Regions from separate parts of the Virgibacillus sp. Bac330 genome, predicted to be linked through region 2. Evidence: riboswitches for the same ligand, from Rfam matches in the RefSeq annotation. Region 2 holds a riboswitch; each other region holds the start of a gene.
What was found. A riboswitch is a leader RNA that binds a small molecule or an ion and turns the genes downstream of it on or off. The one in region 2 is predicted to bind thiamine pyrophosphate.

Region 1: another riboswitch for thiamine pyrophosphate. It lies ahead of D9780_RS00055 (lipoate--protein ligase family protein); the one in region 2 lies ahead of D9780_RS15565 (YkoF family thiamine/hydroxymethylpyrimidine-binding protein).
Region 3: another riboswitch for thiamine pyrophosphate. It lies ahead of tenA (thiaminase II); the one in region 2 lies ahead of D9780_RS15565 (YkoF family thiamine/hydroxymethylpyrimidine-binding protein).

What each region holds. Positions count from the first base shown of each region.
Region 1 covers NZ_CP033048.1:9,855-14,134, forward strand. The annotation lists gene D9780_RS00045 (N-acetylmannosamine-6-phosphate 2-epimerase) at 1-381, shown strand, start outside; gene D9780_RS00050 (MurR/RpiR family transcriptional regulator) at 393-1,199, opposite strand; TPP riboswitch at 1,682-1,789, shown strand; gene D9780_RS00055 (lipoate--protein ligase family protein) at 2,144-2,962, shown strand; gene lipA (lipoyl synthase) at 2,955-3,899, shown strand.
Region 2 covers NZ_CP033048.1:3,331,667-3,335,946, forward strand. The annotation lists gene D9780_RS15555 (response regulator) at 1-17, opposite strand, end outside; partial or broken gene lhgO (L-2-hydroxyglutarate oxidase) at 100-1,286, opposite strand; TPP riboswitch at 1,653-1,755, shown strand; gene D9780_RS15565 (YkoF family thiamine/hydroxymethylpyrimidine-binding protein) at 2,178-2,795, shown strand; gene D9780_RS15570 (ECF transporter S component) at 2,788-3,369, shown strand; gene D9780_RS15575 (ABC transporter ATP-binding protein) at 3,366-4,280, shown strand, end outside.
Region 3 covers NZ_CP033048.1:3,971,630-3,975,909, reverse strand. The annotation lists gene D9780_RS18465 (IS4 family transposase) at 1-736, opposite strand, end outside; gene D9780_RS18460 (copper homeostasis protein CutC) at 834-1,550, opposite strand; TPP riboswitch at 1,705-1,804, shown strand; gene tenA (thiaminase II) at 1,970-2,665, shown strand; gene D9780_RS18450 (response regulator transcription factor) at 2,960-3,613, shown strand; gene D9780_RS18445 (sensor histidine kinase) at 3,615-4,280, shown strand, end outside.

The sequences.
Region 1 (4,280 bases), 1.1 Mb from region 2:
AACGAAAACTTAGAAGAAATGATACGCTTTATCAAGGAGCAATCTGATGATACCGAGCTAATGGCGGATATATCTACAGTAGAGGAGGCAAAACGAGCGGAATCGCTAGGTTTTGATTGTGTATCGACGACCTTAGTAGGATACACACAAGAAACGGCAGACCAACATATCGCAGCCAACGATTTTCAATTATTGCGTGAGATGCAATCAGTAATATCCATTCCAGTTATTGCTGAAGGAAAAGTTAGTACACCAGAAACAGCTCTAGCAGCTCTTAGGAATGGCGCTTTTTTTGTTGTAGTTGGTAGTGCCATTACTAGACCGCAATTAATTACGGAAACCTTTGTAGATGAAATTCAAAAATATAGTAGTAACCATTAAGTTGGTTACTGCTATATTTTTTTGTATTCTTCTAATTTAGCTAGGGTCTGATTATAAGTAGCATGTGCCTGTTCATCTGTTAAAAGCATCATACTAAGAATGTCTAAACAAATTAGAATAGATAATTGACTGTTCATAAAACCTTTTGCTTGATAGTGCTGAATACTTGTAGTGTATAGAATCGCATCAGATTGATGTGCTAAATTTGTTTCGGAAAAATTTGTAATAGAGACAATTTTTGCTCCTTTTGATTTGGCGATGTGCACACTATCGATCACTTCTTTCGTTTGACCAGAAGAAGATATCGCAATAACGACATCACTTTTGGTAAGAATCGAGGCATTAATAACCATTGCGTGCGAGTCTGTATGTGTATCTACACTATACCCCATTCGAGTTAATCTTATTTTTAGTTCCTCAGCAGATAAGCCTGAACTGCCAATACCGTAAATATGAATTCGATTTGCCTCCTGTATCCAGTTGGAGACACGTTCATAATCATTCATGGTTGCTATCGAATGTGTGGATTTAATGACAGAATGATAAACTTGAGCCGCTATGTCTATTACTTCATCCGACTCCACTGTCTGTTCGACCGCATCTCGTAATAATATTTTAAATTCTACAAAGTTACTTACGCCTACTTTTTTACAAAAACGCGTAATCGTAGCTACGGAAACATCGATACGACTTGCTAAATCTTTAATATGTATATTTAACATATGTTGACTATTATTAATGACATAATCAGCTACTTTTTTTTCCGTTTTACTTAAGGTTTGATATTTTAACAGAACTTCATCGAGAATCGAGTTCATTTTTGTAGCCTCCATATTAGATCATTTTTTAAAACCATTTACCCCGTAAGATTTCCAATCCAAGATTGGAAGAAGTGAGCTGAACAAGTCTAAGTGGGAACAGCTAAATCTCTTTTCGTAAGAGACCTTTAGGTCATACCCTTGGGCTACTAAACAATTGGCGGGGGTGAAACAAAACTCTCCCCCAACGAATTGAAGATTTATTAGATGTAGGTAACGAGTTAAATTTAACTCTGTATAGAGTGATTTTTAACGTGCTTATAAACCATGATTTTCTTTCCTAATAATATTATATAAGAGCATGGATTTAAATGCGAATGCAGTATTTATGAGTAGAGTTGTTTAAGCGCTAGGATCATTTAATATATACGGACGTATTTAATAAATTCACACTTTACATTTTTTTGTATTATTGCTAACCTTAACTTAGCTAAAATAAAGTTTTTTTAAAAGCATTGCAACAAGCAAATTTTTTCTTAAACTGTTAACACTAGGGGAGCTAGTTGATGAGCTGAGAGGAACGGTGCACGTTCTGACCCTTTGTACCCGAACAGGATAATGCCTGCGTGGGAAAGTGTGGTCATACCTGACTGCATTTCACGTAAGCGGAATGCGGTTTTTTATTTTTGTATATAACGTGCTGTAAGATTTCAATCTCCATTTAGGATAGGTAAGTAGCAAGTCTAAATATTAAATAAGAGCAAGTTGCGTCTAAGTCCCTTTTGTGTAACAGATTTTTGATACATATCCTGGCATGATAGGTAAACTTAAATTTTAGCATGTAACATATAAAAATAGGTAGCTTTCGCCATAAGACTTGGCGTTATGATGATTTTCTAATAAAATGAATGATAGGTAAAATATTACATTAAATAGTAGTCCATTTGACAATTATGGTATAACCTTCCACATACAAAATTTGACTTTACTGGAGGCGGTTGTAAATGAAAGAGCAATGGGGATTTTTAGAAAATGTACCTCATGATGCTGCGATCAATATGGCATTAGATGAGGCACTATTGCATTGGCATAAAGAAGGGAAAATACCTCCAACATTACGCTTTTATCAATGGAGGAAACCAACGCTTTCTGTTGGGCACTTCCAAAAGATAGCAGGAAAAATTGATTTAGATGGCATAAAGAAACATCAATGCCAATTGGTTCGCAGAATGACTGGAGGAAGTGCTGTGCTTCATGACGATGAATTGACATACAGCATTGTTATTTCAGAGTCACATCCAGCAATTGCTTCCTCTATTCGTCAAGCCTATTATGATTTATCAAAAGGGATTTTGGAAGGGTATAAAAACTTGGGCATTGAAGCGGGGTATGCGGAATTAGCTTCAAAAGAAAGAAGCAATATTTGTTTTGAACGCCCAGCATTTTATGAAATGGTTGCAGATGGTAAAAAACTGTCAGGGAATGCGCAAACGAGAAAAAAAGGCGTACTTCTTCAGCATGGCTCTATTCCTATTTCCATGGATATAGACATGTTGTTTGATATGTTTGTTTTTCCAAGTGAAAAATTAAAAGCGCGAAAGAAACAAGCTTTTTGGAATAAAGCGACAACGATAAATCGAATCTTGCAAAAAGATGTATCCTATGATACTGTAAAAGCCGCATTTAAAAAAGGTTTTTCAGATGGGCTAGGTATTGAACTTACCAAATTTTCATTAACAAAAAGTCAGTGGAATGAAGTGTATCAGTTAGCTGAAAAAGAGTACGCCAATTTACCATTAGAAGGAGTGGTTTCACATGTCTAAAAACAGTACAACTTTAAGAAAGCCCGAATGGTTAAAAACGAAAATTAATACGAACCAATCTTATCGTGGTTTGAAAAAGCTTATGCGTGAAAATCGCTTAAATACCGTTTGTGAAGAAGCTCGTTGCCCGAATATTCATGAATGTTGGAGCGAGAGAAAGACAGCAACTTTCATGATTTTAGGAGACACGTGTACGAGGGGATGTCGTTTTTGTGCTGTTAAAACAGGGCTACCGAATGAATTGGATTGGGGAGAGCCAGAGCGTGTAGCAGATTCCGTTGAAATCATGGGGTTAAAGCATGTTGTAGTTACAGCTGTTGCTCGAGATGATTTAAATGATGGTGGGGCAGCTGTTTTTGCAGAAACGGTGCGAGCAATTAGACGGAAAAATCCTGGTTGTACGATTGAAATTCTTCCTTCTGATATGAAAGGCGACTATGAAAGTTTACATACGCTTATGGATAGTGAACCAGATATTTTTAACCATAATATTGAAACGGTGCGAAGGTTAACAAAACGAGTACGTGCGCGAGCGATGTACGATCGGTCACTCCAGCTTTTACAGCGAGTAAAGGAAATTCGACCAAACACGCCAACAAAATCAAGTATCATGGTTGGTTTAGGTGAAGAAAAAGAAGAAATCATTCAAGCGATGGATGATTTACTCGCGCATCAAGTAGATATTATGACAATTGGTCAATATTTACAGCCGACAAAGAAGCATTTAGCAGTTGAACGTTATTATCATCCAGATGAATTTGAAGAATTAAAGCAAATTGCTTTGGAAAAAGGGTTTAAACATTGTGAAGCAGGCCCTTTAGTGCGTTCTTCCTATCATGCCGATGAACAAGTAAGCAAGACCTCTGCACAACGAAGAATTGATTATATGAAAGGGTATGAAAATCAAGAAAACAAGCAAGTTGATTTTCAATTTTAATATTAACAAAGGTTATCTAATTGTAAAATATTAAACTTTATCGTACAGGGATCCAATTTTTTGCCAAGTTATGTTTCTATTAAGAGCCACTTTTATCAAGTCCTTCTGTTTATTAAGGAGGACTTTTTTATTCTTATATCTATTGTCGTGCACAAGAACGTAAAATTGGATCCTAACAGGTTTTTGTAAAAGAACATGCTATCTTATAAAATGAATGTTAATGAGTGGAAGCTACTCTCTACCTACTTATTGTAATTATCCCAAGGGAAGGGCTTAAATCTCCTCTCCCAATAGCTTTACAGCATCCCCAAAGGATAACTGCCTCCTTTTAAGTCAACACTAAACAGAGTGGCTTTTCGTTGATAGATGAGAAAGTATAAA
Region 2 (4,280 bases):
TCTGTATTTTTACACATTCGTATCTCCCTCTCTTCGGACTTGATCCCGTATTCCCCCTTGTAATAAAATTGTAAAATGAAGCTTTCCTAGTGAAAAAACTTATGATAATGATGCCCGTTCAGCTATCATCCTACCAATCTCTAGCGAAGCTGTTGCAGCGGGCGAAGGTGCATTGCAAACGTGGAGCACATTTTTTCCGGGTATAATAAAAAAGTCATCAAGGAGTGTTCCATCTCGAAGCATAGCTTGTGCGCGTACACCAGATGGAGCTTTTATCATATCTCTGTTTGGATTTCTGGAATAAAACGCTGCAAACTTTTTACAAATAATGCTTTATACAAAGAACGCGACATTTCCATTGCGCCCACCTTTATATTTGCCTTTGCTAATTGCCAAAATCCTGGAAATAACAACGTAGCTAGTACTTCTTTCCTATCTATGTCCCACTTATTGTATCCTTCTTTTTTAAGACTCCATACTGCATTAGGGCCTGCATGCACTTCACCATGAATTCCTCTCGTCAAATGTACGCCTAAAAATGGATACTTTGGGTCTGGTACTGGATAGACCAAATTTTTTACTACATAATGTTTCGTTGCTTTTAATGTAAAATACTCCCCACGAAAAGGGATAATCTTTACATCCGTTAAAATACCCGACTGTTTAACCAATTGGTCGCTATGCAAGCCCGCACAATTGATAACCTTTCTAGCGATCAAAGATTGATGATTCGTATCTATCGTTACTTCAAATCCTTTCTCATTTATTTGATGCGCTTGTGTATTTAAAAACAAATCAACTCCTTGGTTTGCGAGTAACTCTACTAATTTATAAGCCACCTGTTGATAATCCACAATACCTGTTGTCGGTATATACAAGCCTCCTTCTGCTTGAACATATGGCTCATGATCAATAACTTCCTCTCTTTGTAATTTTGTTATTTGTAAACCATTTTTACAACCTCGGTGATACAGTTGATCCATAAACGGTAATTCTCGCTTTCTTGTAGCTACAATGATTTTGCCACAAACTTCATGTTTCACCTCATATTTTTGACAAAATGCAATCATAGAATTTCTACCCTTCACCGCTAATTGGGCCTTTAAGCTACCAGGTTTATAATAAATGCCACTATGAATGACCCCACTGTTCCTCCCTGTTTGATGAGCTGCCCAGGCTGCTTCTTTCTCCAATACGGCAATGGATGAATGCGGATGCTTTGTTTTCAGCTGCCATGCCGTTGCTAAACCTACAATACCTCCACCAATAATAATGTAATCATACATGCACGAATTCCCCCTTTCCTTACTTCAATTAGGTCTCCAATCTGTATATTCAACATATTATCTTAATTAAATAATTATTTCGAATTAAACCAGTCTTTAAACTAAATGTAACAACTTGAAACATAGCTAAAGCAAAAACAGCTGTGCAATTTCACAATCAACATGGTTTTTCGCATCACCATAACCTATTTAGTATGAAATGGACCACCTTTTGCAACCAAATTTAAACAAAAACAGATAGACTGCTATTTTCGATAAGGTAATGGTATTTACTATGCAAGTTACTTATAAGCTTCAAACAAATTGGTTGTGAACGTTGACGTTCTATACTATAATTCACTATAACAAACTATAAAACCGCATAACTATTTGCACTAGGGGAGCTATTTTAGATGGCTGAGAGGATAATTTCTGACCCTTAATACCCGATCTGGATAATACTAGCGTGGGGAAGTGCAGTCAAAACCAGAGAGTACAACATACATAGTCTATTTGGTAAAGACTGCCTTCTTCACGAATGCAGTCTTTTTTGTGGTCTAGGAAATTATAAAATTTTGCAGCTGTGGATAAACTAACTAAGTTATTTAGCCACGTCCGGCGCAAGCGCCCAGCAACTAGGCGACTTCACTCCATTGCCTTACGATAGTTCTAATTAGGAAGGCGACGAAAGACGGGCTTGCCGCAGGGCGACGGCATACTCCTGTTGCAGGAGCATGATTCCTAAAACTTTCGTTGATTCGTTCCACTCGCTACGTTGCTAACCGGGCACACCGAGCCTTTGTTCTATGTGAAAATTTGTTTATAAAAGTTCAAAACGAGTTCCTTTGCGCTTGTAGCACAATTTCATCGCGGTACATTATAAAACTATGATTTATAGAAGGAGGAAGAAAATTGAATAATCCATTTCATACTTGCCACAACAGTAGAATAGCTGGCTGTGATTTTGCCATTTATCCGATGACAGATCAATTTGTGGATGTTATTACAACAGCATTAAAAGAAGTAGACACATCTAAAGTTTGGGTGAAAACAACGGACGTCGGTACATGTGTGAGAGGAAAAATCACCCATGTATTTGATGTCACAAAAGCTTTATTTCTTCATGCCGCACAAACAGGTTACCATGTCGTATTTAGTGGTACCTATTCTATCGGTTGTCCAGGAGATTCTGATGGGGATGTATTTTTAGCTGAAGATGACCGACGATTAAACGAGGCAGAGAGCAAGAAGATCAAACAAGAGGTAGCTGGAAAGTTTTCTCTCTATCCATTAGGTGGCGGCGACTATATGAATCTCATTTACGACCAAATTGAAGCCATGAAAAAGCAAAACATCCGCGTATCCTCCATTCATTACGCCACACGATTAGATGGGGATGGGAAGGATGTATTTAATGGCTTGGAACAAGTCTTTGTCAACATGGAACATAGTGGATCTTCTCACACCGTTATGACGACGACAATATCAGCTAACAGTCCTTCTAAAAAGGATGTGAACAGTGATGACTAACTGGCGTTTAAAAGAAATTATTGTTATGGCTGTTTTATCGGTCGTATTTGGGATTGTCTATTTAGCTTTCCTCCCAGTAGGAAAGCTACTTGTATCATTTATGGGCCCCATTGGTTATGACTTTATTTTTGGAATTTGGTTTATCGTATCCATTATTGCGGCCTATATATTACGTAAACCAGGAGCGGCTTTTCTATCCGAAACAATTGCCGCTACGGTGGAAATGCTCTTAGGCAATGCGATGGGGCCAATCATTATTATTACTGGAATGATCCAAGGGCTTGGTGCAGAGACTGCTTTTGCTGCGACAAGATATAAACGCTATTCCTTATGGGTATTAATGCTTGCAGGAGTTGGAGCAGCGATTTTTAGTTTTGTTTGGGGCTATTTTCGTGGCGGATATGCTGCTTTAAGCACACCTTATGTGATTAGCATGCTCATCGTTAGAATGATCAGTGGCGCAATTATTTCCGGTGTACTTGGAAAAGCAATTAGTGACTCACTAGCTAAGACAGGTGTATTATCTAGTTTTGCCCTTGGAAAGCAAATAGATAAAGCGAGGTCTGTATCATGATTCAAGTGCGCGAACTCACACTTTGGTTTAACGAGCATGAACACCCTACTATCAACAAGCTATCCTTTGATTTGCGTTCTGGCGAAACGATGCTTCTACTCGGACCAAGTGGCAGTGGAAAAAGCACATTAACTTGTTGCTTAAACGGGATTTACCCTCGCGAACTTGATGGGGAAATAGCAGGAGATATCCATATCTTTGGGACTTCGATTCAAGATACGAAACCTGGAGAAATGAGTAAACATGTCGGTGTCGTCTTCCAAGATCCTGAAAGTCAATTTTGTATGTTGACGGTAGAAGATGAGATCGCTTTTGGATTGGAGAACATCGACACACCGAGAGATAAAATTGCCACAAAGATAGACGAAGTATTGCAGATGGTAGGCTTAACCGCTTATAAAGAAGCAAACATTCATTCTCTATCTGGAGGACAAAAGCAAAAGCTCGCGCTAGCATGCATCCTAGCACTTGAACCCGACTTTGTAATTTTAGACGAGCCAACTGCTAATTTAGATCCACTAGCAAAACAGGCATTCATTCAAACGATGAAACATATTCAGGAAGATAAAAAAATTGGGCTCATTGTTATTGAACATCAATTGGACGGGTGGATCTCTTTTATAGAGAGAGCCTTTATTTTATCCAAAGCAGGACATGGTGTATTTGATGGTTCTTTAACAGAAGCGATTACAAAACATGCGGACCTTTTTCAATTAGAAGGCATTGCACTTCCGTCTATTACGGAACTCGCGTTACAAGCTTGTGACAATAATCAAGCAGCTTTTTCAAAAATCCCTTTCACTTACGAAGATTTTACAACGCATATGTCCTATTTGGATCAAACGTTTTTAGAAACAACTGCCAAAAAAAGCTGCGCATTGGAACCTATCATAGAAGTTCACAACGTAAAG
Region 3 (4,280 bases), 640 kb from region 2:
AACCGATGTAAACCATCTTGTCGGATAAAACCGTAGAATCTTTAGGTATAGAAAATGATTCTACTTCACGAGTGATGGCGTTTTTCTTCAGTCTTGATACGAAAAAATAGCCTTCATCTGTCATTCGATCAAATCGTTCATAATCAACGTATCCACGGTCAAACACATACATGGCTTCTTTGTCGTCTACGAGAACTTCCAGTTGATTTCTGTCATGTTCTTTGGCTGTTGTAATCACTGCTTTTTCAGGATAGACGGTGTCTTTATTCATAAATACAAGTCGTAAATGTAGCTTAACTCCTGCTTTTGTTTTACGGAACTTTGCCCACTTATGATTCGTTAAGTTCAATGGAAGCGTGCTAGAATCAATGATTTTCAATGGCATGTATTTCCCGTTTTTAAATTGGATACCTTTTATTTTGTAAACAAGTTCCAAGAATAAATGGGAAAGGATCATTGGATTCATTTCATTATTCTTCCTTGATAGCTGAGATGTACTAATCGATTCAAACCCCAGTGCTTTTTGAAGTCCATCATCTATTAGGGCATCGCTCATTTCTTCCAAGCTCTCGAATCCTTGCAGTTGGGCAAGTAACATAAGCTTTATATACGCTGCAGTTGTTAGCTTTTTTGTGTAGTAATCTTGTTTATTTTCTTCTACTTGTTCAAATAGTTTTTTCGTATTTATAGGTGAAACCCATTTACCAAATGATGATTTTAGTGTATTCTTGTCCATACGGATTATCCTTTACTTTTGGATTTGGACAGGAACCACCTGTACTTCCATTGTAAAGGATTTTTTTGTATCATGAACACATAATTATTGAACATTTTCAGTATTTTGAATCATCAGGTTTAATTAATGCAATGCTAGTGATATTTTTTATGTGTTGTATCTTGCTGCGATCCAGTTTATAGGCGAATGAATCATTCCTTCTAACGCCAGAACCGAAGTGGAATGCATGGGGCTTCACTTGCTCGTATACATCAGCAAATGTTGCTGGCTTTAAACCATGCCCCACCATCATATTTACATGCGTATCCGCAGCCAAATCAATCAATTGTTGTAGCTGCGGAATAGCCTCAGGTGCTTTATAGTTACCTCCTGCAGTTAACACTGTCGTTATTTGCTTATATTGTGCCAAGCATGCTAACGCTTCTTCTTGGTCACGAGCAAAATCAAACGCCCGATGAAAAGTTACATCTAAATCATCAGCCACGTCTAATAACTGTTTCAACACTTCTTCATCAATCGTTTTTTCAGTAGTCAATGACCCAATAACGATACCGTTTGCACCCATCTTTTTAATCAGATCTATATCTGCCTTCATCGTGTCTATATCGTATTTGTTGTATACAAATGATTGACTATGTGGACGAACCATGACATTGATAGGCAGATGGACAGCTTCAACTGCTTTTTTTAGTAAACCGTAACTTGGTGTAAGCCCTATTTCTGCCATCGCAGGGCTAAGTTCAATCCGATCTGCTCCATACTGCTCTGCTTCTATCACATCCGTTAAGTTCGTAGCAATAACTTCTAAAAGCATGAACAACCCTCTCCTTTACATACAATACCCTTATCCTACCTGATGAGAGCGCCTTTTAATAGACCAAAAAGATGCAAAGAACCTAACTACTATCCTCACTTCCTTTGCCTAAATCTATCATCTATGCTTTAATGACAATACATAGTGTTATTATATATCTCACTAGGGGAGCAATTTTATTGCTGAGAAAGGAAACTTGACCCTTTGAACCTGATCTAGTTTGTACTAGCGTAGGGAAGTGACAACTTGCATGAATAGTAATCAGGCAATCACTTCCCCGTTCTATTTACATCGTAGAATGGGGAATATTATTTTCTCCAGATGCAAGTACGTCTTATCCTGAACTACAAAGGTTTGTTGTTTCCACATCTTCTCTAGCATTAAAATAATTTCAATTATCGAGAGGAGAATATAGTATGATGCAACAACTATTTACAGATCGTTTATGGAAAAAGGTAGAGCCCATTTGGAAATCCTATTTGGAGCATCCATTTGTAAAAGGGTTAGGAGAAGGTTGGCTTGATAAGGAAAAGTTCAAGCATTGGATGAAGCAAGACTATGTTTATTTAATAGAATATTCTCGCTTGTTTGCATTAGGAAGCGCGAAAGCACATGATTTATCAACAATGACAACGTTTGCCAATTTACTTCATGGAACCTTGCATATGGAAATGGATTTACATCGTAACTATGCAAGCAAGTTTGGCATAACTGCTGATGAATTAGAAGAAACAGAAGCGGCGGCAACAACGACTGCATACACAAGTTATATGCTAAATGTGGCACAACAAGGTGGCATAGAAAATACAGTCGCCGCCGTACTGGCTTGTGCTTGGAGTTATAATTACATTGGCAAAGCATTGGCAGCCTGGCCAAACGCCTTGGAACATGAATTTTACGGCAATTGGGTACAAATGTATTCCTCCGAAGATTTTACAGCACTAGCTAACGATTGCATTGATTTAATTAATACAATTGCGGAAGATAAACCAGAACACGAGTTAGCCATCTTGGAAGATATCGTTGTGAAAACGAGCTATTTTGAATATATGTTCTGGGATATGGCAGAACATCAAGCCATGTGGCCTATCCCTGTAGCTGCCCAAAACTTATAATTCTTCGTAAATCTTTATCCGTTGAAATGGTAACTTAGATTAATTTCGGACGGCATCATCTGCGGTTTTTAACTTCATAAAAATCCGCAAAGCTCATCATTTAAAAGCTACGGCTATCACCATAAAGACTTGGTGACATGTCGTAGCTTTCTTTATTCCTTAAGTAGAACGATGCAATAGCTTGCTAACAGTCTATTATAACCTATAGATTTCGAAAGGATATATATACCAGATAAATATGATACAACATTGTTACACAGATAATTTATAATGAAAGAGAGGGAGGTTTGCCCAATGGTGCGAATACTAATCGTTGAAGATGAAAAACCAATATCTGACTTAATAAAAATGAGTCTCGGAGATGCAGGATATGAATGTTTCTGTGCCTATGATGGAGAACAAGCTGCTGATATGATCGAAGCAAATCATTTTGATTTAGCAATTTTAGATATTATGCTCCCCAAAATTAATGGCTATGATTTACTAGAATATATCCAGCCTTACGATATACCAGTCATATTTTTAACTGCCAAATCAGATGTAACGGATAAAGTAAAAGGGTTAAAGCTTGGAGCGGAAGACTACCTAACGAAACCTTTTGAAATCGTAGAATTGCTAGCCCGAGTGGAAACTGTTTTACGCAGATATGATAAAAACAAACGATTTATAGAATTGTTTGATATAAAAATAGATACGCTTTCCAGAGTCGTAACCAAATCAGGAAAAACTGTTAATCTAACAGCGAAAGAGTACGACTTATTATTATTATTTATTAACAATAAAAATATTGCTCTATTTCGGAGTAACATCTCTATGAAAGTTTGGGGAGAAGATTTTGTCGGCGAAAGCAGGACGATTGACCTGCACGTACAACGTATGCGACAAAAGCTTGGTTTAAAGGATAAAATCGTAGCAGTCTATAAGGTGGGCTATAGACTGGAGGTATAGCATGAAATTATTTTGGAAAATATTTTATTCCACGATGATCGTATCTGTCTCCTGCTTCAGCATTGGAAGTTATATATTAATTGACTCCGCTTTTCAAGATTCTATCAAGCGCGAAGCCACTTCTGTATTTGAGGAAAATGATATTTTAAGATACTCGCTACAAAAAGAATTACGAGAGGCTTCCGTATCGGATTTTTACTTCGCTGATGAAAAAAACAAGGAATCAGCATCCAATGAAGAGCTACTTATAACCGTTGCCTCCTCCTTAACCATTTATGAATCTGGTGGAGAACTTACTTTTCGCATTAGTAACCAGGACGGAGATATCGTATACGATAATTTTAATGAAGATTTAAGTAACGATGCCGTTACACAAGTATCGAATCAATCTAAAGGCTACCAAGTAAAAAATGTTAATGGGAAATATTTTCTTCACGCTATGACACCACTTCAATTACATGAAGATTTATTCTACATTGAAAACTTTCGAGAAATATCCGATATTTTTGCGAGTAAAAATGACCAATGGACAATGTATATGTATATTACGCTGCTGATGATTGGAATAGGTGCAATCGTCATGCTAGTCACTGCATGGCTACTGACAAAACCGATCTATAAATTATCGAAAGCAACGAAACAGATTGCTAAAGGAAATTTTGAAGAA